4 regions of the Streptomyces sp. NPDC001514 genome follow, and region 4 is predicted to be linked to each of the others. Evidence: riboswitches for the same ligand, from Rfam matches in the RefSeq annotation. Region 4 holds a riboswitch; each other region holds the start of a gene.
What was found. Region 4 has a riboswitch for cyclic di-AMP ahead of ACWCXB_RS19420 (transglycosylase family protein). Riboswitches for the same ligand answer to the same signal wherever they lie in the genome.
Positions count from the first base shown of each region.

Region 1 (7,622 bases), on a different contig from region 4:
CGCTCGCTCAGCGCGCAGGAGAAGCAGGCCTTCCAGGACCGGCAGGCCGGGATCGCCCGTGACTTCGGGCAGGCGCTCAAGGACGGTTTCGCACCGGACAGCGACGAGGCGCAGGCGATCGCACAGCGGCAGGTCGAGTGGCTGTCGGTGACGGTCACGCCGACGAAGTCGTACGTCATCGGGCTCGGCGAGATGTACGTCGCCGACCCGCGCTTCACGGTGAACTACGACCGGCACGAGGAGGGCACGGCGGCGTTCGTGCGCGACGCGATGAAGGTGTACGCGGAGCGCAACCTCAGCGACGACTGAGGCCCGTACTCCTGACCAGGTCACCAGGAGGGCCCCCTGGTGACCGTCGGCTCGGACCGTCTGCCCTGTCGCCGCGGTACCGGCCGGCCGCCCGGGACGTAGCCCGGTTGGCCGACGGCGATTCGCCGCGCGGCCCGGCTCCGGCCAGCCTGGGTGGGGCGCGGTAGGTCCGCATCCGTGGGGCGGACCGGGCAGGAGACCTTTGGTGGGGCAGCGAGCAGGCGACAGCGACGACGGCATCGACGACGGCATCGACGACGGCATCGACGACGGCATCGACGACGACAGCGTCGGCGACGGCCCCGCGGGCGACGGCCGGATCGGCGACGGCCCCGCGGGCGACGGCGGCATCGGCGATGGCAGCGTCGGCGACGCGCCGCGTCGTGACGGCGGCCGCCGGATCGTCGGGGTGCTGCCCGTGCTGCTCGTCATCGGCGGGATCTTCTTCGATCTGGCCACCCCGGCGTCGTACACCGCCTCTCCCCTCTTCGCCGCGTCGCCGCTGGTCGCCGCGCCCTTCTTCGCCCTGCAGTACACCGTGCTGGCCGGCGTCGCCGCCGTCGCGGCGGAGGCAGGACTGCAGGTGTACAACGGCACGGTCACCGAAATCCCGTCGGTGACCGAGCTGCTGACCGTGGTCACCGTCGCCGTGCTGGCCCTGTTCATCAATCGGATCGTGCGCCGCGGCAGCGCGCGCCTCGCCTCCGCGCGCGTCGTCGCGGAGGCCGCCCAGCGGGCGGTACTGCCCTCGCCCGCCGAGCGGATCGGCGGCCTGCAGGTCGCCGCGCGGTATGAGGCGGCGCAGGCGGACGCGTTCATCGGCGGGGACCTGTTCGCCGTGCAGGACACTCCGTACGGGGTGCGGCTGGTGGTCGGGGACGTGCGGGGGAAGGGGCTGAACGCGGTCGAGGCGGTGGCTGTCGTGCTCGGGGCGTTCCGGGAGGCGGCCGAGCAGGAGCCGTCGCTGGAGGGGGTTGCGCGGCGGCTGGAGCGGGCGCTGGCGCGGGAGGGCACGAGACGCTCGGGGCTCGATGTGTTCGAGGGGTTCACCACCGCCGCGCTCGCCGAGATCCCGATCGGCGACGGACGTGTGCGGGTGGTCAACCGGGGCCATCCGCCGCCGCTCGTGCTGCGCGCGGACGGCGTGCTGGACATCCTGGAGCCGAGCGAGCCCGCGCTGCCGCTTGGCATGGGTGATCTCGGCGCCTGGCCGGACCGGGTGGACGAGGCGGCGTTCCCGGCCGGGGCCACGCTGCTGCTCTACACGGACGGGCTGTCAGAGGCGCGCGACGCGCACGGCGTCTTCTACGATCCGCGCCGGCGGCTGGGCGGCCGTATCTTTCCCGGCCCCGAGGAACTGCTGGACGCGCTCGTCGCCGACGTGCGGCGGCATACGGGCGGTGCGACGACGGACGACATGGCGCTGCTGGCGGTAAGCCGGCCGGGGGAGCGGGAGCCGAAGCGACGCCGGACGATGCCGGTGGTTCCCTGAATCGCGACGGAACGTAATCGAAAGGGAGCCCTCCGCATAACATTTGATGCACCGTCAGAATTGGTGGGGTGGGTGTGGTGGGGTCAACTCGCCCGATTCCCCCCTCTTGTGGCCGGAAAGTCCAGGCCAATATCGTTAATGATCACTGGGAACAGCTTGGAATAGGACCCCGGTGTCTATTAACGTTCGATAACGCAGCGCGGTCGTCCCAGCCGTCGCAAGAGACGGCACCGTGCGCACGCGCCGAATCCCGTAAGGGAACCGGGGAACCACCAATTGGGGTGAATCGGGCACTTCGCGGTGCTCGTAGGAGACCTTCCTGCTCCGAACCCGTCAGCTAACCCGGTAGGCGAGAAGGAAGGAAAGGAGCACGCCTCCGTGGCGTCCAACGAGCCTGCCCTCCAAGAACCTCCCACCACAGAGTGGGTTCCCACCGCAGAGTGGGCTCCCGCCGCCGGGACGGAGGAGTGGAACCCGACCGAGGAGTCAGTCCGCCCGGTCCGTGGCAGGCACCGCGTCGTCAAGCAGCGCAACGGACTCGCCCGGAGCTCCACCGTCCTCGGAGTCGGCGTCATCGCCGCGGTCGGCGCGGGCGGCATGGCCACCGCGCAGGACAAGCCCGCCGTCTCCATATCCCTTCCCGACACCATCACGGACAACCTCCCGGACGCCAAGTCGCTGCCGGGTGTGGGCTCCCTGATGTCGGACGAGTCCGACGAGCAGGACGGCAACCGGAACGAGGCGCCGCTCACCGCGCTCTCCGTCGCCGACACGGCGTCCGCCGAGGGCGGCGAGGAGAGCGCCACCGGCGCGGGCGAGGCGCTGCGCGCCCGCATCCTCCAGCAGGCCGAGCAGCAGCAGGCCGAGGCCGACGCCGAGGCGAAGGCGGCCGCGGAGAAGGCAGCTGCCGAGAAGGCTGCGGCGGAGGCGAAGGCCCAGCAGACCGAGGCCGAGGCCGCGGCCGCGGAGGCGAAGCGGCTGGCCGAGGAGGAGGCGGCGCGCAAGGCGGAGGCCGAGCGGCTCGCCAAGCTCGCCGCGAGCTACTCGCTGCCGACGTCCTCGTACACGATCACCTCGACCTTCGGCCAGGCCGGCTCGATGTGGTCCTCCGGGTACCACACCGGCCTCGACTTCGCCGCGCCCACGGGCACGCCGACGAAGGCCGTGCACGGAGGCACCGTCAAGTCGGCGGGCTGGTCCGGGTCGTACGGCTACCGCATCGTGCTGGAGCTCGAGGACGGCACCGAGGTCTGGTACTGCCACCTGTCGTCGATGACCGTCGGCGTGGGGCAGACGGTCACGACGGGCGAGACGATCGGACGCGTCGGCGCGACCGGCAATGTCACCGGCCCGCATCTGCACCTGGAGGTGCACACGGCGGGTGGCGACGGAGTGGACCCGGCGGCGTGGCTGCGGGACAAGGGCCTCAGCGTCTGAGTCGTCGACTCGTCGTTTCGCTGAATCGCTGATTGGCTGATTCGTCGGTTCGCTGTACGACTCTCGGCGTTCGCGTTTCGCGTTCCCGTTCGCCTTCACGCTTCGCTTTGACGTTCACATCGGCTGCGCCCACTCCCGGGCGTCCCCTCATGCTCGTACGACCCGGCAGCCCCGGCAGCCCTGGCGGCACCCCCCCGACGCCAGGGCTGTCGGTCTATCCCCGGTACGGGTTGTAGCCCCCGTAGTCCCGGTACGGCGCAGGCGCCGGCAGCCAGACCCCGCCCGCCGCCTGGACCGCGTACACGAGGGCCGGGGACGCCACGTGCTTGCGTTGCCAGAGGTGGTGGAGCAGTTCCTGCTCGCGGGCCACGAAGTCCGGGCCCGCCGTGCCGCGGTGGGCGCGGTGGCGCAGGAAGGCCAGGGAGGTTGCGAAGGCCTCGTACTCGGACACGGCGCGGGCGGCCGCGGGCCCGTGGGTGCGGCCCGCCATGTCGCGTGCCATCGTGCGCGCCCGCATGGAGGAGAGGGCGAGCGGCTCGGCGGGGGAGAGCCAGCCCGCCGCGGCGTACGCGGGGAGCTGGGTCGCGACCGTACGGAGCTCACGCTGCCGGGTCCAGACCGCCAGCCAGGTCAGCAGTCCGAAGGCCGGCACCATGAACGCCGCGTACACCGCGTAGAAGCCCCACGGGCCGAACACCCCCGAGCCGTTCCACAGCGCATGCATGCCCATCGCCATCGCGAGGCCGAGCAAGGGCAGCGCGGTCCTGCGGAACCTCCTGCGCCGTGCCGTGATCGCCGCGACGCCGAAGCCGATGCCCGTCAGCACCGTGAAGAGCGGATGCGCGAACGGCGACATCACGATCCGTACGAAGAAGGTCGCCGCGGTGACGGATGCGAAGCCGGAGTGGCCGAACTCCTGGTCCTCACCGAAGGCGTTGCCGAGATAGAGGATGTTCTCGGTGAAGGCGAAGCCGGTCGCGGTGAAGCCGGCCACGACGACGCCGTCGACGATCCCCGTGAAGTCCCCTCGCCGGAAGCGGAAGATGAGCAGGATGGCGGCCGCTTTGGCGCTCTCCTCCACGATCGGGGCGACGACGGTCGCGCCGATCGTGTCCGCGGACGTCGGGTCGGCGGTCGCGGTGGCTATCCACTGGGTCGCGAACGAGTTCGCGATGATCGCCACGAGCGCGGCCGCGCAGGCGCCCCAGGCGAAGGCGAAGAGCAGGTTCCGCCAGGGGCCCGGCTCGACGCGGTCCAGCCAGCGGAACGCCGCCATCAGCAGCGGGACCGGCAGCAGGGCGAGACCGAGGCCCACCAGAAAGCCCTCGGTGCCGGTCTGCTCACGCACCAGCGCGAGGATGACCAGGCCGGAGAGGGCGAGCAGGGTGACGAGGATCCCGGCGCGCAGGGCCTTGCTGCGCCAGAGGGCGCGGCTCGGCCGGTAGCGCCATTGCGCACGCGCCGGCACGGCGTCGAACAGCGGCTGTTCGTCGCACGCCGGGACGGCGGGGTGTGGCGCCGCCGGTTGCGGCTGCGGGGACCAGTCGGACACGCGACGACCCTAACGAGGGGCACTGACAGTGCGCGACGGGGTTACGCGACAGCGTTACACGGCCGGCGCTACACGGCCGGCGTTGCATGACCGGCGCGAGGCCGGCGCTTCGTGGCGGGCCGGCCGGCTGGTGTCGGCGCGGCGCCGTTACCGTGCCCTGCGGCGGAACAGCAGGTCGTGCACCACATGCCCCTTGTCCAGGCCCTGCCCCTCGAACCGGGTCAGCGGCCGGAAAGCGGGCCGGGGCGCGTAGCCGCCGTCCACCTGCGTGTTCTCGAAGTCGGGGTGCGCGGAGAGGACCTCGAGCATCTGCTCGGCGTACGGCTCCCAGTCGGTCGCGCAGTGCAGCACCGCACCCGGCTTCATCCGGCCCGCGGCGAGCGTGAGGAACTCGGGCTGGATCAGCCGGCGCTTGTGGTGGCGCTTCTTGGGCCATGGGTCCGGGAAGTACACGCGGAGGCCGTCGAGCGCGTCCGGGGTGAGCATCTCGCGGAGCAGAATGATCGCGTCACCGTTGGCCACGCGGACATTGGTGAGGCCCATGCGGTCCGCGAGCCCGAGGAGATTTCCCTGGCCCGGGGTGTGCACGTCCACGGCGAGGATGCCGGTGCCGGGATCGGCGGCGGCCATCTGAGCGGTCGCCTCGCCCATGCCGAAACCGATCTCCAGGACGACCGGCAGCCCGTCGAACATCTCACCGAGATCGAGGGTCCGCAGCCCGTCGATGTCCAGCCCCCATGTGGGCCACAGCCGCAGCAGCGCCTCGCCCTGCCCGGCGGTCACCCGGCTCCGGCGTGGCTGGAAGCTGCGGATCCGGCGCTCATGGTGCGACCCGGCCGGATCGGCGGCGGGTCCGCCCGGGAACCGCGGCTCGCTCTTGGCCCGGGGTCCCTTGGTGGTGACGTTCTCGAACTCAGACACAATGCCCCGATTGTACGGCGCGGGCGGGGGAGCACGGGGGGCGCCGATATGCGGCTCCGCCGCGTGGGCTCGCCGCAGGCGACCGAGGCTCACCGGGCGGCGGCGCCCGGCGGCGTGTGGGCAATGGGCGGCCGCGCCGCAGGGGGCGTGGGGGCGTCAGGCCCCACCCGCCAGGAGGGCCAGCGCCCGCCTCGCCACCTCGCGGGCAATGGGCGGCCGCGCCGCAGGGGGCGTGGGGGCGTCAGGCCCCACCCGCCAGGAGGGCCAGCGCCCGCCTCGCCACCTCGCGGCCGATCGGAAGGGACGCCGTCGCCGCCGGGCTCGGTGCGTTGAGGATGTGGACCGTGCGAGGGGCCTCCTTGATCAGGAAGTCGTCCGCAAGGGTCCCGTCCCGAAGCACCGCCTGTGCCCGCACCCCCGCCGCCACCGGCCGCAGGTCGTCCTCCGTCACCGTGGGCAGCAGCCGACGCACCGCCTGGGTGAAGGCACGCTTCGAGAGAGAGCGGTGCAGCTCACCCGCTCCGTACCGCCAGTGGCGGCGAGCGATCCGCCAGGACCCGGGCCAGCTCAGCGTCGCCGCCAGTTCGCGCGGGTGGACCGTTGACCAGCCGTATCCCTCGCGCGCGAGCGCCGGCACCGCGTTCGGACCGACGTGGACGCCGCCCTCGATGCCCCGGGTGAGATGCACGCCGAGGAAGGGGAAGGCCGGGTCGGGCACCGGATACACCAGCCCGCGCACGAGCTCGGGGCGCGCCAGCTCGTAGTACTCCCCCCGGAAGGGGACGATCCGCATGCCGGGCTCGTCGCCCGCGAGCCGCGCCACCTCGTCGCAGTACAGCCCCGCGCAGTTCACCAGGGCCCGCGCCCGGACGACCCTCCCCCTGCCTTCGGCGGGGGAACCCCCAGAGGACGTACGCACCGCGACGCCCCACGGGCGCCGGTCGACAGCCCGGACCTCCTCGCCGTAGAGGACCTGCGCGCCCGAAGCGCCCGAGCTCTCCGCAAGCTGCGCCGCGACCGCCCCGAAGTCGCACACCCCGGTCGTCCCGACATGGATCGCCGCGACACCCCGGACCTGCGGCTCGTACTCCGCGATCTGTGCGGGGCCCAGCTCGCGCACGGGAATCCCGTTCTCCCTGCCGCGCTGCACGAGGGCGTGCAGCCGCGGCAGCTCCTCGCGCTCGGTGGCGACGATCAGCTTTCCGGTGACCTCGTGCGGAATTCCGTACTCCGCGCAGAACTTGACCATCTCCGCCGCGCCCTGCACGGCGAACCGCGCCTTCAGCGATCCCGGCCGGTAGTAGATCCCGCTGTGGATCACTCCGCTGTTCCGCCCGGTCTGGTGGCGCGCGGGGCCGGACTCCTTCTCCAGCACCATGACGGAGGTGCCGGGCGCGGCGCGCGTCAGGGCGTACGCCGTCGACAGACCGATGATCCCGCCGCCGATCACCAGCACGTCGCAGTCGTATGCCGCCGTCATGACACTCCTCCCACCCCGGCTGTGCTGGTCCGGGGACGACCACCCCCGGACCTCCGATGATGCCCTGGCCCACTGACAATCGCGTTAAACCAGGTAGGACACGCCACACGGGTCGGTACGGCCGGGCCCGTACCGCATATACGGCCTACGCCGGCGCCATCAGCAGCGGCCTTGCCCGCTCCCGCAGCTCCGCCACGCGCGGCTCGTCGCCGTACGGCTCCAGCCGGTGCAGCAGGTCCCGTACGTACTCCGTCGTACGCGCGGACGAGATCCGGCCCGCGACCTCCACCGCCCGCGTCCCCGCCGCGCACGCCGCGTCCAGGTTCCCCGACTCCAGCTCGGCCACGGCGCTCACGACGAGCCGGAGCCCGTGCGACCGTACGAACTCCTCCGTCGGCCGGGACAGCGCCTGCTCGGTGAAGCGGCGGACC
Region 1 covers NZ_JBSFHO010000051.1:17,677-25,298, reverse strand. The annotation lists gene ACWCXB_RS34525 (MerR family transcriptional regulator) at 1-309, shown strand, start outside; gene ACWCXB_RS34520 (PP2C family protein-serine/threonine phosphatase) at 629-1,801, shown strand; cyclic di-AMP (ydaO/yuaA leader) riboswitch at 2,033-2,168, shown strand; gene ACWCXB_RS34515 (M23 family metallopeptidase) at 2,180-3,238, shown strand; gene ACWCXB_RS34510 (PrsW family intramembrane metalloprotease) at 3,453-4,790, opposite strand; gene trmB (tRNA (guanosine(46)-N7)-methyltransferase TrmB) at 4,938-5,714, opposite strand; gene lhgO (L-2-hydroxyglutarate oxidase) at 5,953-7,191, opposite strand; gene ACWCXB_RS34495 (MFS transporter) at 7,337-7,622, opposite strand, start outside.
Region 1: it holds a riboswitch for cyclic di-AMP, as region 4 does, so the genes downstream of both, ACWCXB_RS34515 (M23 family metallopeptidase) here and ACWCXB_RS19420 (transglycosylase family protein) in region 4, are expected to answer to the same signal.

Region 2 (7,622 bases), on a different contig from region 4:
GGGCGCGGCTGGCTGGAAGAGCCGGAGGGAAGCGACGGGTTGCTGCGGCTGACCCCGGAAGGGCTGGCGTACTCGGACGCGCTCGGTCCCGAGCTGTTCTCGCCCGGTGTACGCGCCGCGATGGCCGCGTACGAGCTCAAGTGACGGAGTACGGAGCGGTGAGCGACGCGTGGATCTGACGATTCTGTACCGGGGGCCGCTCGCCTCCTGCGACTACGACTGCCCGTACTGCCCGTTCGCCAAGCGCCGCGACAGCAGGGAACAGCTGCGCGCGGACCGGGCGGCGCTGGAGCGGTTCGCGGGCTGGGCGGCGGAGCGGACGGACGACCGGTTGTCGGTGTTGTTCACTCCGTGGGGCGAGGGCCTGGTCCGCTCCTGGTACCGGCGCACCCTGGCCGGCCTGTCGCAGCTTCCGCACATCCGCAGGGTTGCCATCCAGACCAATCTGAGCTGCCGCACCGACTGGCTCGCGGACGCCGACACGGACACTCTGGCGCTGTGGTGCACGTATCACCCGGGCCAGACGCCGTACGACCGCTTCCTCGGCAAATGCGGTGAACTGACCGACCGGGGTGTCCGGTTCAGTGTCGGGATCGTCGGCTTCGAGGAGCATCTGGAGCACGCCCGCCGGCTGCGGGCGGACCTTCCGCCGCATGTCTATCTGTGGGTCAACGCGGCTGAGGGGCGCACGTACACCGAGGGTGAGGCCGCCCGCTGGACGGCCCTCGACCCCCTCTTCCCGTACAGCCGCCATCCGCACCGCTCGGCCGGGCTGCCGTGCCGCACGGGCGAGTCGGTGATCTCGGTGGACGGGGACGGGACGGTACGACGCTGCCACTTCGTCCGGGCCGAGCTCGGCAATCTCTACGACGGCTCGTACCGGACGGCGCTGCGGCCCCGGCCGTGTCCGGTCGCTGTCTGCGACTGCCACATCGGGTACGTCCATCTGGAGTCGCTGCCGCTGTACGACGTGTTCGCCGGCGGGGTCCTGGAGCGGATCCCCGCCGCCGCGAACGGGAGGGGTCAGAGCGGGAGCAGATCAGGACGCTTCGGCTCCACGTGATCGCCGGAGGACTCGCCCCGCAGCCGCCGGCCGATCCACGGTACGAGGTACTCGCGCGCCCAGTGGATGTCGTCGCGCCGGACCTCGAGCGTGCCGCGCGGCGGCAGTGGGGGCCACGGCTGGTCCGGGTCGGCCGGCACGTCGATGCCGAGGACCTGGGCGGCGCGGAGTGCGACGCGCGTGTGGCCCTCGGGCGACAGGTGCAGCCGGTCGTCGTCCCAGGCGCGCCTGTCCTGGACCGACTTGAGCGACCAGAGGTCGAGGACCGGGCAGTCGTAGCGGTCGGCGATGGCGCGGACGTGCGCGGTGTACGTGGCGATCTTGCCGCGCAGATGGCGGAGCACGGGCACGCCGCGGGTGTCGAAGCCGGTGGTCACCATGACGGTGCCGACGGCGTCGGTGAGGTCGGCGACGGCTCGTTCGAAGCGCTCGGCGACGTCGTCGGGGTCGGTGCCGGGGCGGATGATGTCGTTGCCGCCCGCGCAGAACGTCACGAGGTCGGGGGCGAGTTCCTTCGCGCGCGGGACCTGTTCCGCCACGATCTGATCGAGCAGGCGGCCGCGTACGGCGAGATTGGCGTAGCGGAACGTGTGCTCCGGTACGCGGTCGTCGAGCAGGACCGCGAGGCGATCCGCCCAGCCCACGAACTGACCCTCGGGTCCGGGGTCCCCGACGCCCTCGGTGAAGCTGTCACCGATCGCCGCGAACGACCCGAATGCGCCATTTGTTCTTGATCTCGAATCGTCTGCCACGTCGAGACATCATTCACGGCGGGAAGTGACCTACGCCACCGTAGGGAGGGGTTGACGGGGCGTGAGATAGACCACCTGGTCAGTTTCCCGCCCAGCGGGAATACGGCGACACAAAGTCGTCCGCCGCCCCCCTTGGTCAGGTCGGGGGGCGGCGGACGCTACTGACGTTACGTCAGGTTCAGAGGGCGACGCCGTGCTGGCGGAGGTACGCCAGGGGGTCGATGTCCGAGCCGTAGTTCGGAGTGGTGCGGATCTCGAAGTGCAGGTGCGGCCCGGTGGAGTTGCCGGTGGAGCCGGAGAGGCCGATCTGCTCCCCGCCGCGGACGCTCTGGCCGGACGAGACCGAGAGGGAGGAGAGGTGGGCGTACTGCGAGTACGTGCCGTCGCTGTGCTGGATGACGACCTGATTGCCGTACGCGCCGGCCCAGCCGGCCGAGACGACGGTGCCGGGGCCGACGGACTTGACGGAGGTGCCGGTGGCGGCGGCGAAGTCGAGTCCGGTGTGGTAGCCGCTGGCCCACATGGCTCCGGCGGTGCGGTAGGCGGTGGTGATGGTCGAGTTGACCGGGGCGAAGTAACCGGAGAAGTTGCTCTGCGGGGCGGGGGCCGCGGCAGCGGCACCCGCGGGAGCCTGGGCGGTGCCCGAACCGGACTCGGCGCGCGCCTGCACGCGCTCGGCCTTCACGGGAGCCTCGGCCTTCGCCTTGACCTTGGCAGGAGCCTCGGCCTTCGCGGGGGCCTTAGTCTTGACCTTGGCAGGAGCCTCGGCCCGCACCTTCGTCTTCGCCTTGGCCGGGGCCTCGGCAGGGGCCTTCCCCTGGACCTTGGCGCCGAGCGCGAGCTTGAGACCCGGGTGGATCAGCGACGGGTTCTCACCGACGGCCTCGCGGTTGTCCGCGTACAGCTTCTTCCAGCCGCCGACGACATCCTGCTCCGCGGCGATCTTCGACAGGTAGTCGCCCGCCACGACGGTGTAGGTCGTGGCGGCCTTACCCGTCTTCGGCGCCTCGGGGGCGGCGGCCTTCTGGGCGACGGCGGCGACATGCTCAGGGGTCACGGTGGGCGCGGACGTGTCCGCTGCGTGCGCACCTGCGGCACCGATGAGCGGGAGCGCGATGGCGGCACCACCCGTGCCCGCGGCGACGAATCCGCGCGTGATCGGGTTGGTCCTCGGACGGCGATGCTTGCCCTTGGGCATGGCGAATTCCTCTCCGGCGCCTACGAGGTGAGCTGTCGGGTTCGGACTGGAGATGCCCGGTCGCGCTTTCACGCGACTTGACCCCTAGCCGTCCGGAACTCCGGAGCGGCGATCTACCTGGGTCCCCCGCTCCTGCCACGCGTGGGGTGGGTGCTTATTCCGGTCGGCGGCAGGATTAGGCGGTCCGACCGGATTGCGGCGACCGTAAGCGAGCAAATCGACGGGAACAAGCCTCCCCAATGACCCGGCATTCACCCAGGCCATATCAACAGGGATTTCCCGGTCACCCTCCGTCGATTACGGACCTCTGATTTCCTTACGGGCAACGGAGATTGATGAGGGGACACGGCAACAGACCGTCACGAATATGATCCCGCTCACGCAACGAGGCCTATCTCCTTTGCAACTGGTGCGTGTTCCACTAAAGCGTCCAATACGGACAGAAGCCTCATTAGGTGCGTTTATCGGCTAGATCTGGCTCAGCAGACGGAAAGGTCAGATCCGGCTGGTCCGGCGCCTCAGCCGCAGCACCACCGCGTCGAGATCACCACGCAGCCCCGTGTCCATTCCGTGATGCAGCAGCACCGCACCCCGGTACACGGTCTCCGTGTCCAGGCACTCGTACGCCGCCGCCGGATCGAGCCCGCGCAGCCTGAGCGCCGGCGGCCGCTCCCCGTAGTGCTGTGCCTGCAGCCACGCCAGGACGACGACCTCGTCGCCGCGTACGTACTGCACGGCGCTCAGCCCGCCCCCGGGCGGCCGCAGCCGGTAGAGCTCGCCGTGCTGCACGACCGGCCTGATCCTCTTATAGAGATCCACCCAGCCGCGGGCCTCGGCCAGCTCGTCCTCGCTCCATCGCGTCAGGTCACCCCCGACGCCCAGCACCCCGGCCATCGCACTGACGAAGCGGAAGCGCAGGGAACTGACCCGGCCATTGAGCTGCACATTCGGGCTGTCCGTCACCCAGGCTGCCATCACCCGGGCCGGATGCACCTGCCCGAAGCCGTGCTGGATGGCCAGCCGGTCCAGCGGATCGGTGTTGTCGGAAGTCCACACCTGATCCGTACGGGAGAGGATCCCCAGATCGATCCGGCCGCCACCGCCGGAGCAGGACTCGAAGGCGACGGTCGGGTGCGCCGCCCGCAGCCGGTCCAGCAGGGCGTAGAGCGCGTGCACGTGCTCGATCCAGAGTTTCTGGGGGTACGGCTCGCCCGGCCAGCCGGAATCCGTGAAGCAGCGGTTGAAGTCCCACTTCACATAGTCGACGGGGGCCGAGGACAGCAGCCCGTCCAGCTGCTCCCAGAGGTACTCCAGGACATCCGCGCGGGCGAGGTTCAGCACCAGCTGGTTGCGGAACTCGGTCCGGGCCCGGCCCGGATGGTGCTGGACCCAGTCCGGGTGGGCGCGGTAGAGATCACTGTCCGGGTTGACCATCTCCGGCTCGACCCAGATCCCGAACTGCATGCCCAGCGCGTGCACTTCGTCGGCGAGCGGCTTCAGCCCCTGCGGGAAGCGGTCCGGATTCGGCGTCCAGTCGCCGAGCCCCGCCCGGTCGCTCGTGCGCTGCCGGAACCAGGCGTCGTCCACGACGAAGAGCTCGACCCCGATCCCGGCGGCCCGGCGCGCCAGGGCCCGCTGCTGGTCCTCCGAGATGTCGAAGCCGGTGGCCTCCCAGGAGTTGTAGAGGACCGGCCGGGAGGCCCGCGCGTCCGGAATCACGTGCGCCAGCTGCCAGGCGTGCCAGGCCCGGCTGGCCCCGCCGAAGCCCTTGTCGGTCCACAGCCCGGAGAAGACGGGTGTGGTGTACGCCTCACCGGGCGCGAGGAGCAGCAGCCCGGAGTCGTCGTATCCGGCGCCGCCGCTGATCTGCACCTGGCCGTCGGGCAGGTGCTGTACGGCGATCCGCCATGATCCCGACCAGCCGAGCGCGCAGCCGTACACCTCGCCCCTCTCCTCGGTGGCCTCGCCGTCGTCGACGGCGACCCAGGGGAGGTGCTGATGCCCGGTGTGCCCCCGGCGCGAGCCGAGCACCTTCTCGCCGTACGTGAGCTCCGACCGTACGAGCAGGGACTCGGCGGCCCAGCGGCCGTGCAGCTGGGAGAGCCGGCGCCGGTCGCGGCGCGGCAGCGTCCATACGGCGGCGTCGGCGCGCAGCAGCTCCAGGGCGGGCCCCTCCCCCACGTGCGCCACCGTGACCCAGCGCTCGATCACGTCGGAGTCGTCCCTCATCCGGTAGTGCAGGGTCAGCGCGAGGCCGTGCAGGGGGTCGCCGAAGCGCAGCCGCAGCTCGTCACCGTCCACCTGTGCGTCGTCGTAGCGCCACTCGGTGCCCCGCACCGCTTCCGTACGTACGGAGAGGGCGGGCCGCACGAATCGGGGTCCGCCCTCGACCGGATACTCCTCGTGCCCGTCGAGCTGCGACTCGAACGGCCAGTAGGGCGGGAGGGGCCGGGCCGCCAGGGCCTCGGCGTCGGCCGGTCCGATCCGGGGTCCCCAGTGGAGATGGAGGAGCTCGTCGCGGTCGGTGATCTGCAGCGCGTAGCTGCTCGTGCGCCCGGACAGCAACCAGATGCGCCCCTTGCCGACCGGTTCGATCATCCCAACCCCCAGATTCGCGCAAGTCCGAACATCATCGGCCGGAACGCAGCCTGGAGGCAACGCTCTTGCCGCGACAGCCGAGATGATTGCCTGAGGAATCGATGTCGTAGGGTCGGAGCGCGCCATCGTCGGCGAGCAGTGCCGACCGCAGACACGGAGGAGCCCCCGTGACGCAGCAGCTGCCCCAGACCCCGTCGACCGAACCCGAGCTCGCAGGGGTGCGCAACTTCCGGGACGTGGGCGGACTGCCGACCATCGACGGGCGCCGGGTTCGGCACGGACGGCTCTTCCGCAGCGGCCACCTCGCGCATGCGACCGAGAGCGACGCCGCTTTCCTCGCGTCGCTCGGGCTCCACACGATCTTCGACTTCCGCAACGCCGCCGACCACAAGTTGGAGGGCCCCGACGTCGAGCTGCCCGGCGTGCGGAACGTGAACATCCCGCTCAGCGACCCCGCCGAGGGCGCCGAGTTCTGGAAGATGGTCCGCGACGGCGACCTCGCGCAGCTCAGGTCGATCCTCGCCGACGGGAAGGGGGCCGGCCGGATGTCCGCCTCGTACCGAATGATCATCAAGGAGCGGACGGCCGAGCACAGCCGGGTGCTGCACGCGCTGGCGGAGGACAGCGTTCCGGCACTGATGCACTGTGCAGCGGGCAAGGACCGCGCGGGCCTGTCGATCGCGGTCTCGCTGCTGGCGGTGGGCGTCGAGCGGGATGCCATCGAGGCCGACTACCTGAAGTCGAACGACCCGCACCGCCGCTACAAGGTGCGCCGCAGCGACAACGCGCCCTCGGGGTACTCGCCGGAGGTCATGGAGCTGCTCAGCCCGCTGTTCGACGCCCGGGCCGATTATCTTGCGGCGGCGTTCGAGACGATCGAGGAGACCTGGGGCGGCACCGAGCGCTACCTCTCCGAGGGCCTCAGGATCTCGCCCGAGACGCGTGAGCGGCTGCGTGAGCGGCTGCTGGACGGCTCGGTCTGAGTCTCCCGTTCACCGTCGGGGCTCACTGACCGCCGACGGTGAACAGCAGGTAGAGGAAGGCCGCGAACAGGTGGCCCGCCACCAGATAGGCGAAGAGCCGGACGATCAGCCCGACGGGAAACTTCTGCTCCTGGTTCGCGTCCTGGTGCGACGACTGCTTGTCCTGCATGACGGGTCTCCTCAGGCGTGCGGGTGTGTGTGCGGGTCGGGGCTCTGCAGCAGGGTGTGGACGAAGAGCAGCTCGGCGCCGTCGTGCGTGGCAGCACCGATACGGTGCGGCGTGAGCGAGTCGAAGTGGGCGCTGTCACCGGGTTCGAGCTCGTGCACGGTGTCGCCGAGACCGAGCCGCAGCCGCCCGTCGAGTACGTAGAGCCACTCCTCGCCGGGATGGACCCGGACGAGATCCCCCTGTGTTCCGTAGGGCACTCGCACCCGCAGGGCCTGCATGGCGCGCCCGCGCCCGCCGGCCTGGCGGTACGTCCAGCCGTCGGCCTCGGCCGGCCCCATCCGGCCGCCACGGATGATCGGGTCGCGCTCCGGCGGCAGCTCGCCGAGGAGCTCGGAGACCGTCGTACCGTAGGTACGGGCGAGGGCGAGGAGCATCGGCAGCGACGGCTGCCGGTTGCCTGTCTCCAGCCGGGAGAGATGGGCGGGCGAGAGGCCCGCCCGCTGGGCGGCGGCCTCCAGGGTGAGGCCGCGCCGGCGGCGCAGTTCGCGCAGCCGGGGTGCGACGTCGGGCAGCTCGTCCGCTGCCGCTGCTGCGGATGGGCCGACCGGGTGTCCGGGAGGAAGGCTCATGCCTCCATTGGGCCAGGCGTTTTCCTCTGGGGCAAATTTCTTGCCCCAGAGGCAAAAGGACACTGCGCGTGGCCGGGCGACAAGAAAGTCGAAACGGCGGGCGGCAAATCTCAGCGGTTGGCGACGGCCTGCTTGACGAGCGTTTTACCGAAGTCCCACATCAGCCCACTGCCGCCGTGCGCGTCGTCCATGACGGCGGTGAAGGCCTCGACGAAGCGGTCGACCTCCGC
Region 2 covers NZ_JBSFHO010000005.1:111,949-119,570, forward strand. The annotation lists gene ACWCXB_RS08250 (STM4012 family radical SAM protein) at 1-144, shown strand, start outside; gene ACWCXB_RS08255 (STM4011 family radical SAM protein) at 170-1,063, shown strand; gene ACWCXB_RS08260 (SGNH/GDSL hydrolase family protein) at 1,024-1,815, opposite strand; gene ACWCXB_RS08265 (M23 family metallopeptidase) at 1,994-3,013, opposite strand; cyclic di-AMP (ydaO/yuaA leader) riboswitch at 3,016-3,176, opposite strand; gene ACWCXB_RS08270 (alpha-galactosidase) at 3,509-5,611, opposite strand; gene ACWCXB_RS08275 (tyrosine-protein phosphatase) at 5,779-6,594, shown strand; gene ACWCXB_RS08280 (DUF6126 family protein) at 6,617-6,763, opposite strand; gene ACWCXB_RS08285 (helix-turn-helix domain-containing protein) at 6,775-7,392, opposite strand; gene ACWCXB_RS08290 (aspartate aminotransferase family protein) at 7,503-7,622, opposite strand, start outside.
Region 2: it holds a riboswitch for cyclic di-AMP, as region 4 does, so the genes downstream of both, ACWCXB_RS08265 (M23 family metallopeptidase) here and ACWCXB_RS19420 (transglycosylase family protein) in region 4, are expected to answer to the same signal.

Region 3 (7,622 bases), on a different contig from region 4:
ATACGTACGGCTTGCCGAGCGCCCCGTACGCGTACGCCACGGCCTGCGCCGCACGGGAGTTGGGGGCGGCGACCGGGGCGCCGGGCGTGGTGCGGGCGGCGTCCCGGTCGGCCCGGGACGCCGGGGTCCCGTCCTGGCCGGCGTAGGCGGCGCGCTGATCGGGGGTGAGCTGCGCCAGGAGCTTCTCGGCCGCGGCGAGCTTCGTCCGTATCGTCGCCCGGTGCCGGGCCAGCTCCACCTGCCGGGCCTCCAGCGCGGCCAGGCGCTCGCCCGCCTCCGTGCGCAGCTGGGCCAACTCCCGCGCCTGCTGCTGGATCCCCGCGATCGTGGCGGCCTGCCGCGCCCCGGCCCGCTCGGCCAGCTCCGCCCCGGCCAGATAGTTCTCGGGGTCGGCGGAGAGCGCGAGCTGTACGGACGGGTCGAGCCCGCCCGCGCGGTATTGCGCGGTGGCGATCGAACCGAGGGCGTTCCGGGAGGCGTTGAGCCGCTCCGTGCGCCGCGCGGCCTCGTCCCGGAGCTCGCCCAGCGACTCACGGGCCCGGCCGACGGCCTCCTTCGCGCCGTTGTACTTCTCGGTGGCCTCCTCCGCCTCCTGGTACAGCTTGTCGGCCTTGGCCTTCAGCTGCTCGGGCGTGGGGCGGGGATCCGCGTACCCGGAGCCGTCGAAGACGGTGGCGCTCGCGGCACCGGCCAGCGCGAGCGTGAGGGCGGTACGCGCGGCGGGGCCGCTGAGGGTGCGCTGCTTGGGTTTGCGGTGCGCTGCCACGAGGGCCAGTCCTTCCGGAGTCCGGCAGGTCATGCCGTACGGGTCCGGCGGCGGGCCGCACAGGGGAAGCGGTCCACCGCCGGATCCATCGGCGTGGTGGCCGGCGTGCCGCCCGGATACGCGGCGGCGGTGGGGATTCGGTCACCTGGGGGAGGACGCTAAACCTGCGGAGCGCGGCGAAGTGGTGCCATGACCGTTATTGGCGGGAGTCGGACCGCCAGGGTCGCTTTCGGACCGCAAGGCTAGGCTCCGGTGCTATGGACGTACTCATCAATGTCTTCGTCGCCCTGCACATCATCGGCATCGCGGCGTTGCTGGGCGGTTTCCTGACCCAGATGAAGGCGATGGGCGAGGGAACGGCACGCTTCACGCCCGCGATGCTGCACGGTGCCCTGACGATGCTGGTCACGGGCGTGGCACTGGTGGGGCTGAACGAGGCGGACGACCAGGCGGTCAACAACCTCAAGGTCGGCGTCAAGCTGGCGGTGCTGGTGGTGATCCTCGCTCTGGTCTACGTCAAGCGGGACGAGGAGAAGGTGGGGAAGGGCTTGTTCGCCGCGGTGGGCGGCCTGACGGTGGCGAACATCTTCATTGCGACGCTGTGGACGTGATCCGGCCGGGGGTCCGGGGGTTGTCCCCCGGGATGGCACAGCATTGCGACGCTGTGGACGTGACCGGGCCGGTCGCGTAAACCCTCACGCCGCAACAAGCCTACGGGCCTTGAAGGGGTACTTCGTGCCGATCAGCGAGGCCCGTTACGAGCGCTACCTCGCGCTCGGGGACGAGCTCGGCCTCGGTGAGGACGTCGTCGACGACAGGGATTTCAACGTCTGGCCGGACCTGGTGGACTGACGCCCTACCCGCTCCCCAAGAAGTGACCATGTGAACGAGTAGTGGTGGACACGGGCATCCCTCACGACGAGGGGTGCCCGTGCCTCCGCAGGAGGCTTGTCATGACTCAGCCGCGCGAGTTGTACTACTACGATTTCGGGGCGGATTTCGGGTTCAGCGGCCTTGCCGAAACGCTGTGTTCCCGTACGACTCTCAGCCTCGACGGACCGGTGGTGCTCGCCCTCGCCGAGAAGGCAGCCGAAGAGGACGAGGACGACCAGCTCGGCAAGGACGTACGGCTACTGCTGGATTCCCCGCTCCCGGACAGCATGATCCACGCCGTGTGGCTGGCCGCCGTACGAAGGTGCTTCGACCCGGTCGAAGACGGCATGAACATGCGCGCGTGGCTGCGCCGCATCTCGGACGTGTGCCCGCCGCGGACACGAGAGCTGAATCCGGTCGAGGCCAAAGTCCTGGATGAGGTGCGACCGGTGGTGACCGAGGAGGAGTTGCGCGAAACCGTGGCGGCGGAGATCGACCAGGCCGCAGCCGGACTGGAACGCGCTGTCGCGGTAACGGACATCGCAGCGGCGCTGCGCCGGATCGTGCACCAGGTCGACGCCGACCTCGGCCTGCGCCTGTTCCTGCGCGCCGCCAAGGCGTACTCCCTGCCGGTCGGGAAGGACCAGTACGACCGGCTGCTGACGATCGGTGACCGGCTGGCCTACCCCGCAGCCGCCGTCTACGAAGATCTGAATGTGCGGTGGCCGCCCATCGACCCGAGCCGGCGTGACTTCGCGCTCGGCCGCTTCGGTCTGCCGCTGCTCGCGGCCGTGTTCTTCGGGACAGGGTGGCAGTACGAGGGCACCGTGCGGGAGAACATCGAGAGCATCGCCCGTGGCGACCTTGGGTACGTCCCGGGCTCGTACGCGGCCGTGCTGCTGGAAGACGTGCAACGGCTGCTGGATTCCGCACTGTCCGACGACGCGGTCACGGCACTGTGGCGGGCAGCGTCGGGGCGGTGGAACAACACCGACGAGTTCGACGCCGTCGGCCGGACATGGCTCCGGCAGGTCGCCGAGGTGTGCAGAGAGCACCTGAAGAAAGTCGACCCCGTCTACACCTCCGTCGTCTCGCCCGCCAGGACGGAGTCGGCGAAGGCGGTGCTGGCGGAGGTCCGGCAGGTGGCCCCGAAGCTGACGGACAGGACTGCGAACACCGGCGCCGCGACGGTTCGGACCGCCGTGACGGCACTGGAGGAGGTGGTCACGTCCGTCGACCCCGACCTGGGCTTCCGCCTGCTCCTGCACATTCTCTGTACGTGCGAGATCACCGTCACCGAGGTCCAGCGCACCCGCTACAAGGCGATCGGTGAAGGGCTCGGCTACAGCAAGGACCACATCGACGAGCAGTTGCCCCCCGGCCCGTCGTGATCGGCTACGGCCGGTCCCGCAGCCCGCACCACCTGCCAAGGGTGCGGGTCGTGCCGGCGGCGCCGATCGCTGTTCTCCCGGAGAGTTGACTTCTCATCGCCCTGTCCAACCGGACGAGCGAAGGACAGAACGATGAGAAAAGGCCCACTCGAACGAGGCCCTACAGGCGTCCATGCGGTCTACGCGGGGCGGACGCTCCCGTAGATCGGCATGTAGTAGATCGACTCCTCGCGGACGTTCGTGCCCGGCTTGGGGGCGTGGATCATCATGCCGTCGCCGATGTAGATGCCGACGTGGCTGATGTCGTCGTAGAAGAAGACCAGGTCGCCGGGGAGGAGATCGCTCGTGGCGACGCGCTGGCCGACGTTGACCTGGTCCCAGGTGGTGCGGGGCAGGTCGACGCCGGCCGCCTTCCAGGCGGCCTGGGTGAGGCCGGAGCAGTCGTACGAGCTGGGGCCGGTCGCCCCCCATACGTAGGGCTTGCCGATCTGGGCGCGGGCGAAGGCGAGGACCTTCTCGGCCTTGGCGGCGTAGGTCCCGGCGGAGGTGTCGGTGCTCGTCCCGGTCCCTGTGCTGGTCCCCGTGTCCTGGTTCTGCGCCTCCTGCTGCGCGCGCTCTGCCGCCAGGCGCTCCGCCTCGGCCTTGGCCTCCGCCTCCGCCCTGGCCTTCGCCTCGGCCTGGCGGCGGGCCTCTTCCTCCCGCTGCCGCTCCAGCGCCTCGAGCCGCGCCTTCTCCTCGGCGGTCAGCTGCGACAGCAGCGTCCGTGCCTCGGCGAGCTTCTTCTGCACCTGCTCCTTGCTGGTGCGCAGCGACTGCTGGGAAGTGGTCAGCGTCTCCAGGCTCTCGGTCGCCTTGGCGCGCTGCTTCGCGGCCTCCGCCTGCTGTGCCTCGAAGTCGGCGACGGCACCGCGCTGCTCGTCGGAGAGCCGGTCCATCAGATGGGTCTGGTCGAAGTACGCCTGTGGGCTGTCGGCGAAGAGCAACGCGGCGGTCGGCGTGACCGCACCGGTCCGGTACTGCGCGGCCGCGTACGAACCGAGCGTGCGGCGGGCCTCGTTCAGCGACTCCGTGCGCTTGGCGACATCGTCGAGGATCGTGTCCACCTCGCGGCGCTGCTGCGCGGTCTCCTCTTTCGCCCGGTTGTACTGCTGGGTCGCGGTGCCCGCCTGCCGGTAGAGGTCGTCGACCTTCTTCTGGACCTCTTCGATGCTGGGTCTCGGGTCGGCCTGGGCACTCTGGGTGGAGAGGAGGGTGACGCCCGCGAGGGCGGCCGTCGTGAACCCGACGGCGGGGGACTTCGTACGCGGATACGTACGCTGGCGCGTCTTGCGATGCGACGCCAAGGCCGGCATCTCCTTCCGTGGACCGCCTACCGGGTTAGCTGTCGGGTTCGGACGGAACGGAAGGCTGTCCTACGGGCCGAGTTGAGCACGGTCCGATTCACCCCGGTTGTGCATGATGGGTCCCCGGTTCCGAACTCCCTTGCGGGAAGGTCGGATTCGGCGTGGGCGGCCCGATCGGCGTCGGTCGCCGTTGAGGGAACGGGCTGCCTGGGCGAGCACGCTAGCCAAACTGTGGTGCCGCTGTGAAGGTCGATGTTCGATATGCCCGATACATTTTCGTGACCTTGGCGTGTCGCCGTCGTGCCGCATTCGTACCGTAAGTGCCCGATTACGGAACGTGTTGGATCCGGTTGTGGTGAAGGCGGCGGCGGGCTGTCGGTGGGGCGGCCTAGACTCGTAGAGCGATGAGCAGCCTCTTTGACGACAGCTTCCTGGCGGACCTCCAGCGCACCTCGGCCTCGGAGGAGCCCCCGCCGCCCGAGCACGACGAGCACGCGCCCCACGAGGAGGTCCCGCACGACCTCTTCGAGGGGAAGTTCGACGTGCCCCCGGCCAGGGACGCGTACTACAGGGACGGTGCGCCGCGCCCCGCCGTGGACCCGGCCGCGCTGCTCGAGGGGCTGAACGAGCAGCAGCGTGCCGCCGTCGTGCACACGGGCTCACCCCTGCTCATCGTGGCCGGTGCCGGCTCCGGCAAGACGCGGGTGCTGACCCACCGGATCGCCCATCTGCTGGCGACCCGGCATGTGCACCCCGGCCAGATACTGGCGATCACGTTCACGAACAAGGCCGCGGGCGAGATGAAGGAGCGCGTCGAGCACCTCGTCGGCCCGCGCGCCAACGCGATGTGGGTCTCCACCTTCCACAGCGCCTGCGTCCGCATCCTGCGCCGGGAGAGCAAGAAGCTCGGCTTCACGTCGTCGTTCTCGATCTACGACGCGGCCGACTCGAAGCGGCTCATGGCGCTGGTCTGCCGTGACCTGGACCTCGACCCGAAGAAGTTCCCTCCGAAGTCCTTCAGCGCCAAGATCTCGAATCTGAAGAACGAGCTGATCGACGAGGAGACCTTCGCCGACCAGGCCGCCGACGGCTTCGAGAAGACGCTGGCCGAGGCCTACCGGATGTACCAGGCCCGGCTGCGCGAGGCCAACGCGCTGGACTTCGACGACATCATCATGACCACCGTCCACCTGCTCCAGGCGTTCCCGGACGTCGCCGAGCACTACCGTCGACGGTTCCGCCATGTCCTGGTCGACGAGTACCAGGACACCAATCACGCCCAGTACACGCTGGTGCGTGAGCTGGTCGGCACGGGGTACGAGGACCTGGACCCTGCCGAGCTGTGCGTCGTGGGCGACGCCGACCAGTCGATCTACGCCTTCCGCGGCGCCACGATCCGTAACATCCTCCAGTTCGAGGAGGACTACCCGGACGCGACGACGATCCTGCTGGAGCAGAACTACCGCTCGACGCAGACGATCCTCTCCGCCGCCAACGCCGTCATCGAGCGCAACGAGAGCCGCCGCCCCAAGAACCTGTGGACGAACGCGGGCGCGGGAGCCCAGATCACCGGCTATGTCGCGGACACCGAGCACGACGAGGCGCAGTTCGTCGCCGACGAGATCGACCGGCTGACGGACGCGGGCGAGGCCAAGGCCGGCGATGTCGCGGTCTTCTACCGGACGAACGCCCAGTCCCGTGTCTTCGAAGAGATCTTCATCCGCGTCGGCCTGCCCTACAAGGTCGTCGGCGGAGTGCGCTTCTACGAGCGCAAGGAGGTCCGCGATGTGCTCGCGTATCTGCGCGTCCTCGCCAACCCCGAGGACAACGTCCCGCTGCGCCGCATCCTCAATGTCCCGAAGCGCGGCATCGGTGAGCGCGCGGAGGCGATGATCGACGCGCTGGCGCTGCGGGAGAAGATCACCTTCCCGCAGGCGCTGCGGCGCGTGGACGAGGCGTACGGCATGGCGGCCCGGTCGGCCAATGCCGTGAAGCGGTTCAACACGCTGATGGAGGAGCTCCGCACGATCGTCGAATCGGGCGCTGGACCGGCGACGGTCCTGGAAGCCGTGCTCGAACGGACGGGGTATCTCGCCGAGTTGCAGGCCTCGACGGACCCGCAGGACGAGACGCGTATCGAGAACCTCCAGGAGCTGGCCGCGGTCGCGCTCGAGTTCGAGCAGGAGCGCGGTGCCGAGGAGGGCTCGGGCACGCTCGCCGAGTTCCTCGAGCAGGTCGCGCTCGTCGCCGACTCCGACCAGATCCCCGACGAGGACGAAGAGGGCACCGGCGTCATCACGCTGATGACGCTGCACACGGCGAAGGGCCTGGAGTTCCCGGTCGTGTTCCTCACGGGCATGGAGGACGGCGTTTTCCCGCACATGCGGGCACTGGGGCAGACCAAGGAGCTGGAGGAGGAGCGCCGCCTCGCCTACGTGGGCATCACGCGCGCCCGCGAGCGGCTCTACCTGACGCGGTCGTCGATGCGGAGCGCGTGGGGCCAGCCCGCGTACAACCCGCCGTCGCGGTTCCTGGAGGAGATCCCGGACGCGCACATGCAGTGGAAGCGGACGGGACCGATGGCCGCTCCGGCCGGGCCGACGTCCGGGATCACGTCCTCGCTGTCGTCCTCGCGGTCGCGGTCCGGCCCGTCGGGCTTCGCCACGCGGCGCACGGCGGACAAGCCGGTGATCGCCCTGGCCGTCGGGGACCGGGTCACGCACGACCAGTTCGGCCTCGGGACCGTGATGGCGGTGACCGGATCGGGTTCGGATGCGCAGGCGACGATCGACTTCGGGGACGCGAAGCCGAAGCGGCTGCTGCTGCGGTACGCGCCGGTCGACAAGCTGTAGAAGCGGCGGACGGGCCCGCTCCGCCGGGCCCGGTTCACCAAGTCCGGTTCTCCCGGACCTGATGCGCCCGGACCTGATGCGTCGGCCCGGTCGGTGCTACGCCGGGTTGAGGCCGTGGTTGCGCAGCCACGACAGCGGGTCGATCGCCGATCCGCCGCCAGGACGTACCTCGAAGTGCAGGTGCGGGCCGGTGGAGTTGCCCGAGTTCCCCGAATATGCGATGACGTCGCCGGCCTTGACCGAACCCGAGCGGATCTTGGTGCTGCTGAGATGGCAGTACCAGGTCTCCGTACCGTCGGCAGCGGTGACGATGGCCATGTTGCCGTACGCGCTGTTCCACTGGGTGCGTACGGTGCCGTCGGTCGCGGCCATCACCGGGGTCCCGTACGAGACGGGG
Region 3 covers NZ_JBSFHO010000015.1:5,195-12,816, reverse strand. The annotation lists gene ACWCXB_RS17545 (NlpC/P60 family protein) at 1-766, opposite strand, end outside; gene ACWCXB_RS17540 (hypothetical protein) at 1,024-1,377, shown strand; gene ACWCXB_RS17535 (hypothetical protein) at 1,720-3,030, shown strand; gene ACWCXB_RS17530 (NlpC/P60 family protein) at 3,210-4,382, opposite strand; cyclic di-AMP (ydaO/yuaA leader) riboswitch at 4,381-4,545, opposite strand; gene pcrA (DNA helicase PcrA) at 4,778-7,225, shown strand; gene ACWCXB_RS17520 (M23 family metallopeptidase) at 7,322-7,622, opposite strand, start outside.
Region 3: it holds a riboswitch for cyclic di-AMP, as region 4 does, so the genes downstream of both, ACWCXB_RS17530 (NlpC/P60 family protein) here and ACWCXB_RS19420 (transglycosylase family protein) in region 4, are expected to answer to the same signal.

Region 4 (7,622 bases):
GGCTCAGCCTGTTCAAGCTGGGCAACATGATCTTCGACCGGGTTCTCGACCACGCCGCGGAGGACGCCGGGGTCACCGTCTCGCGCAAGGAGCTCCAGGAAGCGCGAGCCCAGGCCGCCCAGCAGCAAGGGGGCGAGGAGCAGCTCGAAGCGCTGGCGCTCGAGCAGGGTGGTCTGGCTCCCGGGCAGATCGACGAGGCCGTCCGCAGAGAGGTCCTGCTGGACAAGCTGGCCAAGGCGCTGGACGCCGATCGTTCCACCCCGCAGGGCCAGCAGAAGGTCGGCGCCGCGCTCACCGCCGCATCGAAGGACCTGGCCATCGAGGTGAACCCGCGCTACGGGACCTGGGACGACACGAAGATCCAGCTGGGCGATTACAAGGCCCCGTGGATCACCCAGGTCACCAAGGTGCCGGAGGCCGTCCAGGCCGGGGCCTGACGCCCCCGTACGGAGACGTAAGGTCGAGGCGTGAACGCTGAAGCCCCCGTCGAGCCCGGTCGTATCGTTCTGCTCACCGCCAGCCACCGGGTGGCGCCCGGACTGCTGTCCTGGCCCGCGTGGCAGACGCTGCACGCCGCCTACCGGGTGCTGTGCGCGGACGGCGGCCACCCGCAGCTGCCGTACCTGAGGGACGCGGGGGTCGGCGTGGAGATCGTCGCGCCCACCGCGCAGGAGCTCGTCGACGCCACCGCCGGCGGCCGGACCGTCGTCGTCCTCCCGGCCGGCGAGGGCGACCAGGCCCTCACCGACGGCCTCGCCCGCATGGCGGGCTCCGGCCGCGTCCAGATGCCCGACCTGGAGCTGCTCCCCGGCTCGTACGACCTGCCCGGCGCCCGTCTCCTCGACCTCGTCCAGGTCATGGACCGGATCCGCCGCGAGTGCCCCTGGTCCTCGCAGCAGACCCACAAGGGCCTCGCGAAGTACGGCATCGAGGAGGCGTACGAACTCGTCGAGGCCATCGAGGACGGCGACCGCGACGAGCTGCGCGAGGAGCTCGGCGACGTACTGCTCCAGGTCGTCTTCCATGCGCGCATCGCGCAGGAAGGCCGCGAGGAGGACGGTGCCGAGCCGTTCTCGATCGACGATGTCGCGGGCACGATCGTCGACAAGCTCATCCATCGCCACCCGCACGTCTTCGGCGATGCGCACGCCGAGACCCCCGAGGACGTCAAGGAGCACTGGCTCCGCACGAAGGCCATCGAGAAGCAGCGCGACTCCGTGACCGACGGCATCCCGCTCGGCCAGCCCGGCCTCGCCCTGGCCGCGAAGCTGGCGAGCCGCGTCCGGACGGCCGGGCTCGACGTCGAGCTGCCGACCGGCGACGGCGACCGCGTCGACCGCGGCATCGGGTACGAGCTGCTCGCCATGGCCGTACGGGCCGAGGCCGAGGGCCACGACCCGGAGGCCGCCCTGCGGGCCGCGGCCCGTGCGTACCGCGACGCGATCCGGGCCGTCGAGGAGGACCGGGCTAACGTCGAGGGGTGAACGACGCCGCACCCGCCCCGGAACTCTTCACCTGGGAGTTCGCCACCGACCCGTACCCCGCCTACGCCTGGCTGCGTGAGCACGCGCCCGTGCACAGGACCCGGCTGCCCAGCGGGGTCGAGGCCTGGCTGGTGACCCGGTACGGCGATGCGCGGCAGGCGCTCGCGGATCAGCGGCTCAGCAAGAATCCCGCGCATCACGACGAGCCGGCGCACGCGAAGGGGAAGACGGGGATCCCGGGCGAGCGCAAGGCGGAGCTGATGACGCATCTGCTGAACATCGACCCGCCCGACCACACCCGGCTGCGCCGCCTCGTCTCGAAGGCGTTCACCCCGCGCCGCGTGGCCGAGTTCGCGCCGCGCGTGCAGGAGCTGACCGACCGGCTCATCGACAACTTCGCCGCCGACGGACAGGCGGATCTCATCCATGAGTTCGCGTTCCCGCTCCCCATCTACGCGATCTGCGACATGCTCGGCGTCCCGCTCGAGGACCAGGACGACTTCCGGGACTGGGCGGGGATGATGATCCGTCACGGAGGCGGGCCCCGCGGCGGAGTCGCACGCTCGGTGAAGAAGATGCGCGGCTATCTGGCCGAGCTGATCCACCGCAAGCGGGAGGAGCCGGGGGACGACCTGATCTCCGGGCTCATCAAGGCCTCCGACCACGGCGAGCACCTCACCGAGAACGAGGCCGCCGCCATGGCCTTCATCCTGCTCTTCGCCGGCTTCGAGACCACCGTCAATCTCATCGGCAACGGTGTGTACGCGCTGCTGCGGCATCCGGAACAGCGTGCACGACTCCAGGCGTCCCTGGCCGCGGGCGACACTTCGCTCCTCGAGACCGGCGTCGAGGAGCTCCTCCGCTTCGACGGTCCCGTGGAACTGGCGACGTGGCGGTTCGCCACCGAACCGCTCACCCTGGGCGGGCAGGACATCGCCGTCGGCGACCCCGTCCTCGTCGTCCTCGCGGCAGCCGACCGCGACCCGGACCGGTTCCCCGACCCGGACGTCCTCGACCTCGCGCGCCGGGACAATCAGCACCTCGGGTACGGGCACGGCATCCACTACTGCCTCGGTGCGCCGCTCGCGCGCCTGGAGGGGCAGACCGCACTCGCGGCGCTGCTGACCCGTCTGCCCGACTTGCAACTTGCGGTGGATCCGTCTGAATTGCGGTGGCGTGGGGGGCTCATCATGCGCGGATTGCGCACTCTGCCCGTTACGTTCACCTCCGAATCCAACTGACGGTCCGTCAAATCTGTGACTTTCACGTGATCTCCGCTGCATCGACTTGTGACTGACGTTCGAATGCGGCTACGTTCACGGTCAACTCGGGACTCCTCGGTCCCCTGGGGGCTCACCCGTCCCCTGCAGTCACACGGAAGGCCAACCGCATGCTCTCCGGGAACGGTCGACACCGCCGCCCCCGCCAGGCTCCCGCCCTCGTCGTCGCAGCAGGCGTGACCGGATCCGCCATCGCCATCCCGCTGCTCGGCGCGGGTTCCGCTTCCGCCGCCGACGCCGCCACCTGGGACCGCGTCGCGGACTGCGAGAGCGGCGGCATGTGGAGTGCCGACCTCGGCAACGGCTACTACGGCGGACTGCAGTTCTCCCAGGACGCCTGGGAGCAGTACGGCGGTACGGCGTACGCGCCGCGCGCCGACCTCGCCAGCCGCTCGCAGCAGATCGCGGTCGCCGAGAAGGTCCTCGCCGCGCAGGGTCCGACGGCGTGGCCGAGCTGCGCCGTGATCACCGGCCTCGCGGCCGGCGGGGGCAAGGCCGACCCGGGTGTGACGCCCGGCACCGCCAAGAGCGACACGACCGGCTCGCAGGACGACGAGGTGGACCCGCCGTCGTTCGGCGACGGGGCCGACGCCGTGACGTCGCCCTCGGCCTCGCCCGCGCCCGCGCAGTCCCAGGGCGCCTCCGGGCAGGACTCGGGCAAGACGTCCGCCGAGCCGTCCGCCACCCCCGAGTCGACCGCCCCCACCCAGGATGTGGCCAACGGCGACGGGGCCGACGCCGGTGTCGAGGACGGCTCCGGCAAGCACCGCGGCGCCCCCGCCACCAATGAGGATGAGGCGGGCAATTCGGTCAATGAGCGTGAATCTGGTCGTCATGCCTCACGAGATGACGCATCGGCACGAGACGGTGCTGCTGCGGCAGATGAGTACACCGTCCGCCCCGGCGACAACCTGTGGGCGATAGCGGACGCGAACGAGGTGCCGGGCGGCTGGCCCGCGCTGTACGAGGCGAACCAGGAGACCGTCGGCTCCGACCCCGACCTCATCCTCCCTGGCCAGAGCCTCGACCTGGGCCTCGATCAGGGCCTGGAGAAGGAGCAGTTGGAGAAGTAGTGAGGTAGCGCGCCGGAAGCGCTTCGAGTGCTTATGTCCACTTCTGTGCAAGTGAGATATGGGTCTCTTCCCGTCAACTGACGCGTTGCGCCTGCCAAGTCCGGTCATCCCGCCTCTCACCTGCGAAAACGGACATCTGTCCGCGGCGGTTAAGGGTGATTTCTCCCCGATGTTCGTCTTTGAACATCGGGGAGAAGTGCGTTTACGGTCTGAACCGTTCGCCATCGCGGGCCCCGTCGACCGTCACGCCGAATCCTGCCGTCGGTCGAAGGGAACAGTCGTCGCGTCAAGCGCCGTAGGCAGGAGCGGGGGACCCAAGGTAAGTGCCGCGTCCGCCCGATGAGGGACGGTCACGGCTTGGGGTGAAGCCGCGCGCAGGTCGCGCGGCCGGGCAACTCACTTGGCCCGAACCCGACAGCTCACCTCGTAGGCGTCGGTGAGGGGAAAACTCCATGCTGCTTTCCGGCAAGGGCAAGCACCGTCGCCCGTCCAAAGCCACCCGTCTCGTCGCGCTCGCCGGTGTCACCGGTGCCGTGATCGCCGCGCCGCTCGTGGCGGCCGGCACGGCGTCCGCCGCCACCGCCTCCGAGTGGGACGCGGTCGCCCAGTGCGAGTCCGGCGGCAACTGGTCCATCAATACGGGCAACGGCTTCTACGGCGGTCTGCAGTTCACGGCCTCCACCTGGGCCGCGTACGGCGGCACGGCGTACGCCGCCACCGCCGACCAGGCCTCGAAGGCCCAGCAGATCACGATCGCCGAGAAGGTCCTGGCCGGCCAGGGCAAGGGCGCGTGGCCGCACTGCGGCGTGGGCCTGTCCAACGCCGCGTACACCGGTGGCGCCGCCGAGGCCGCCCCGAAGCCCGCCGCGCCCAAGGCCGAGACCCCCGCCCCGGCCCCGAAGCGCGCCGAGGTCCCGACGACCCGCTCCGCCCGCCCGGCCGCCCCGGTCAAGAAGGGCGACGGTGAGTACACGGTCAAGGCCGGCGACACGCTCAGCAAGATCGCCGAGGCCGAGAAGGTCAAGGGCGGCTGGAAGAAGCTGTTCGACCTGAACAAGGACGTCATCGACGACGCGGACGTCATCAACCCGGGCCAGAAGCTCCACCTGAGCTGACGACCCGACTCCGGGACCGATCCCGGGACCGGGGCTCCCCGACCCGGCCCCCGGGACTTCCGTAGTCGCACCCAGGGGCTCCCGTAGCCCGGTGGACCCGGCGGACCACCGAGCTCCCGCAGTCCGGTGGACCCGGCGGACCACCGGCCGCACGCATCCCCGTCCCCCCCCGGCCCCCCGGCCCGGCGCACCCTTCCCCCGTATGCGCCGGGCCGGGGTTTCTGTCTGTTCCGTACCCTTTTTCGTCCCACGAGGCGGGCACCGGCTGGCCGATGCCCCCGGGCCGGATAGGCTCATGTCGCAAGGCCGAAGCGACCCTGCACTGCATGCGTCACATCTAGCGTCACATCCCAGAAGGAGATGCTCGTGCCGTCCATCGACGTCGTCGTAGCCCGGGAAATCCTGGACTCCCGAGGCAACCCCACGGTCGAGGTCGAGGTCGGCCTCGACGATGGCAGCACCGGCCGTGCTGCCGTGCCCTCCGGCGCCTCCACCGGTGCGTTCGAGGCCATTGAGCTCCGTGACGGAGACCAGAACCGCTACATGGGCAAGGGCGTGGAGAAGGCCGTCCTCGCCGTCATCGAGCAGATCGGCCCCGAGCTCGTCGGCTACGACGCCACCGAGCAGCGCCTGATCGACCAGGCGATGTTCGACCTCGACGCCACCGACAACAAGGGGTCCCTCGGCGCCAACGCCATCCTCGGCGTCTCCCTGGCCGTCGCCCACGCCGCCTCCGAGGCCTCGGACCTCCCCCTCTTCCGCTACCTGGGCGGCCCGAACGCGCACCTCCTGCCGGTGCCGATGATGAACATCCTGAACGGCGGCTCGCACGCCGACTCCAACGTGGACATCCAGGAGTTCATGATCGCCCCGATCGGTGCGGAGTCCTTCTCCGAGGCACTGCGCTGGGGCACCGAGGTCTACCACACCCTCAAGAAGGTCCTGAAGGAGCGCGGCCTCTCCACGGGTCTCGGCGACGAGGGCGGCTTCGCCCCGAACCTGAACTCCAACCGCGACGCCCTCGACCTCATCCTCGAGGCCATCAAGCAGGCCGGTTACGCGCCCGGCAAGGACATCGCCCTCGCGCTCGACGTCGCCGCCTCCGAGTTCTACAAGGACGGCAAGTACCTCTTCGAGGGCAAGGAGCGCTCGGCCGCCGAGATGACCGAGTACTACGAGGAGCTCGTCTCCGCGTACCCGCTCGTCTCCATCGAGGACCCGCTGTTCGAGGACGACTGGGCCGGCTGGAAGGTCATCACCGACAAGCTCGGCGCCAAGGTGCAGCTGGTCGGCGACGACTTGTTCGTCACCAACCCGGAGCGCCTCGCCCGCGGCATCGAGGACGGCGCCGCGAACGCGCTGCTGGTCAAGGTCAACCAGATCGGTTCGCTGACCGAGACCCTGGACGCCGTCGAGCTGGCCCAGCGCAACGGCTTCAAGTGCATGATGTCCCACCGCTCCGGCGAGACCGAGGACGTCACCATCGCCGACCTGGCCGTCGCCACCAACTGCGGCCAGATCAAGACCGGCGCCCCGGCCCGCTCCGAGCGCGTCGCCAAGTACAACCAGCTGCTGCGCATCGAGGAGATCCTCGACGACGCCGCGGTGTACGCGGGCCGCTCGGCGTTCCCGCGGTTCAAGGGCTGACACCCCCGCTTCCGTACGTCCCCGCACCCGGTCCCGTACCGTGTGCGGGGACGTACGTACGTAAAGGGGAGGCGCGCACATGGCCCGGGACCGGTTCTCCACCGCGACCCGACTGCGGCTGCTCGGCGAGCAGACCGCCGCCCGCGTCTACCGCTCGCAGAACCGCCGCCAGGCCCGCCGCTCCCGGCTCACCGGCCGGGCGGCCTTCCTCGCCCTGGTGGTCTGCTCGCTGATCGTCGCGCTCGCGTACCCGATGCGGCAGTACGTGTCGCAGCGGAACGACATCGCCGAGCAGGAGCGGCTGGCCGACGCGGCCCGCGAACGTGTGGAGCGGCTGCGCGACGAGAAGGCGCGGCTCCAGGACGACGCGTACATCAAGCGCCTGGCGCGCGAGCATCTGCACATGGTCCTGCCGGGCGAGACCGCCTACACCGTGATCGACCCGCGGGCCGGTGAGCAGCCCCGCTCCGAGGAGGGCGGCACCGACCGGCCCTGGTACTCGAACGTGTGGGACGGCGTCGACCACGCCGACGCGGGCCGCTAGCCAAGTAACGAAAACGAACGAAGAGACGTACGGACACATACACATGGACACGCCCCCTCCCACGACCGAGCACACCCCGCCCACCGAGGCGGACATCGCCGCGTTCCAGGAGCAGCTCGGCCGCCCGCCGCGTGGCCTGCGCGCGATCGCCCACCGCTGTCCCTGCGGCAACCCGGACGTGGTCGAGACGGCCCCGCGGCTGGAGGACGGCACGCCGTTCCCGACGCTGTACTACCTGACCTGCCCGCGGGCGGCGTCCGCGATCGGCACGCTGGAGGCGAACGGCGTCATGAAGGAGATGACGGAGCGCCTGAAGACCGACCCCGAGCTGGCGGCGGCGTACCGGGCGGCGCACGAGGACTACATCGCGCGCCGCGACGCGATCGAGGAGCTGAAGGGCTTCCCGAGCGCGGGCGGCATGCCGGACCGTGTGAAGTGCCTCCACGTCCTGGTCGGCCACTCGCTCGCGGCGGGGCCGG
Region 4 covers NZ_JBSFHO010000017.1:40,856-48,477, forward strand. The annotation lists gene ACWCXB_RS19400 (SurA N-terminal domain-containing protein) at 1-437, shown strand, start outside; gene ACWCXB_RS19405 (nucleoside triphosphate pyrophosphohydrolase) at 468-1,484, shown strand; gene ACWCXB_RS19410 (cytochrome P450 family protein) at 1,481-2,725, shown strand; gene ACWCXB_RS19415 (transglycosylase family protein) at 2,875-3,837, shown strand; cyclic di-AMP (ydaO/yuaA leader) riboswitch at 4,119-4,285, shown strand; gene ACWCXB_RS19420 (transglycosylase family protein) at 4,290-4,952, shown strand; gene eno (phosphopyruvate hydratase) at 5,313-6,599, shown strand; gene ACWCXB_RS19430 (FtsB family cell division protein) at 6,679-7,143, shown strand; gene ACWCXB_RS19435 (DUF501 domain-containing protein) at 7,187-7,622, shown strand, end outside.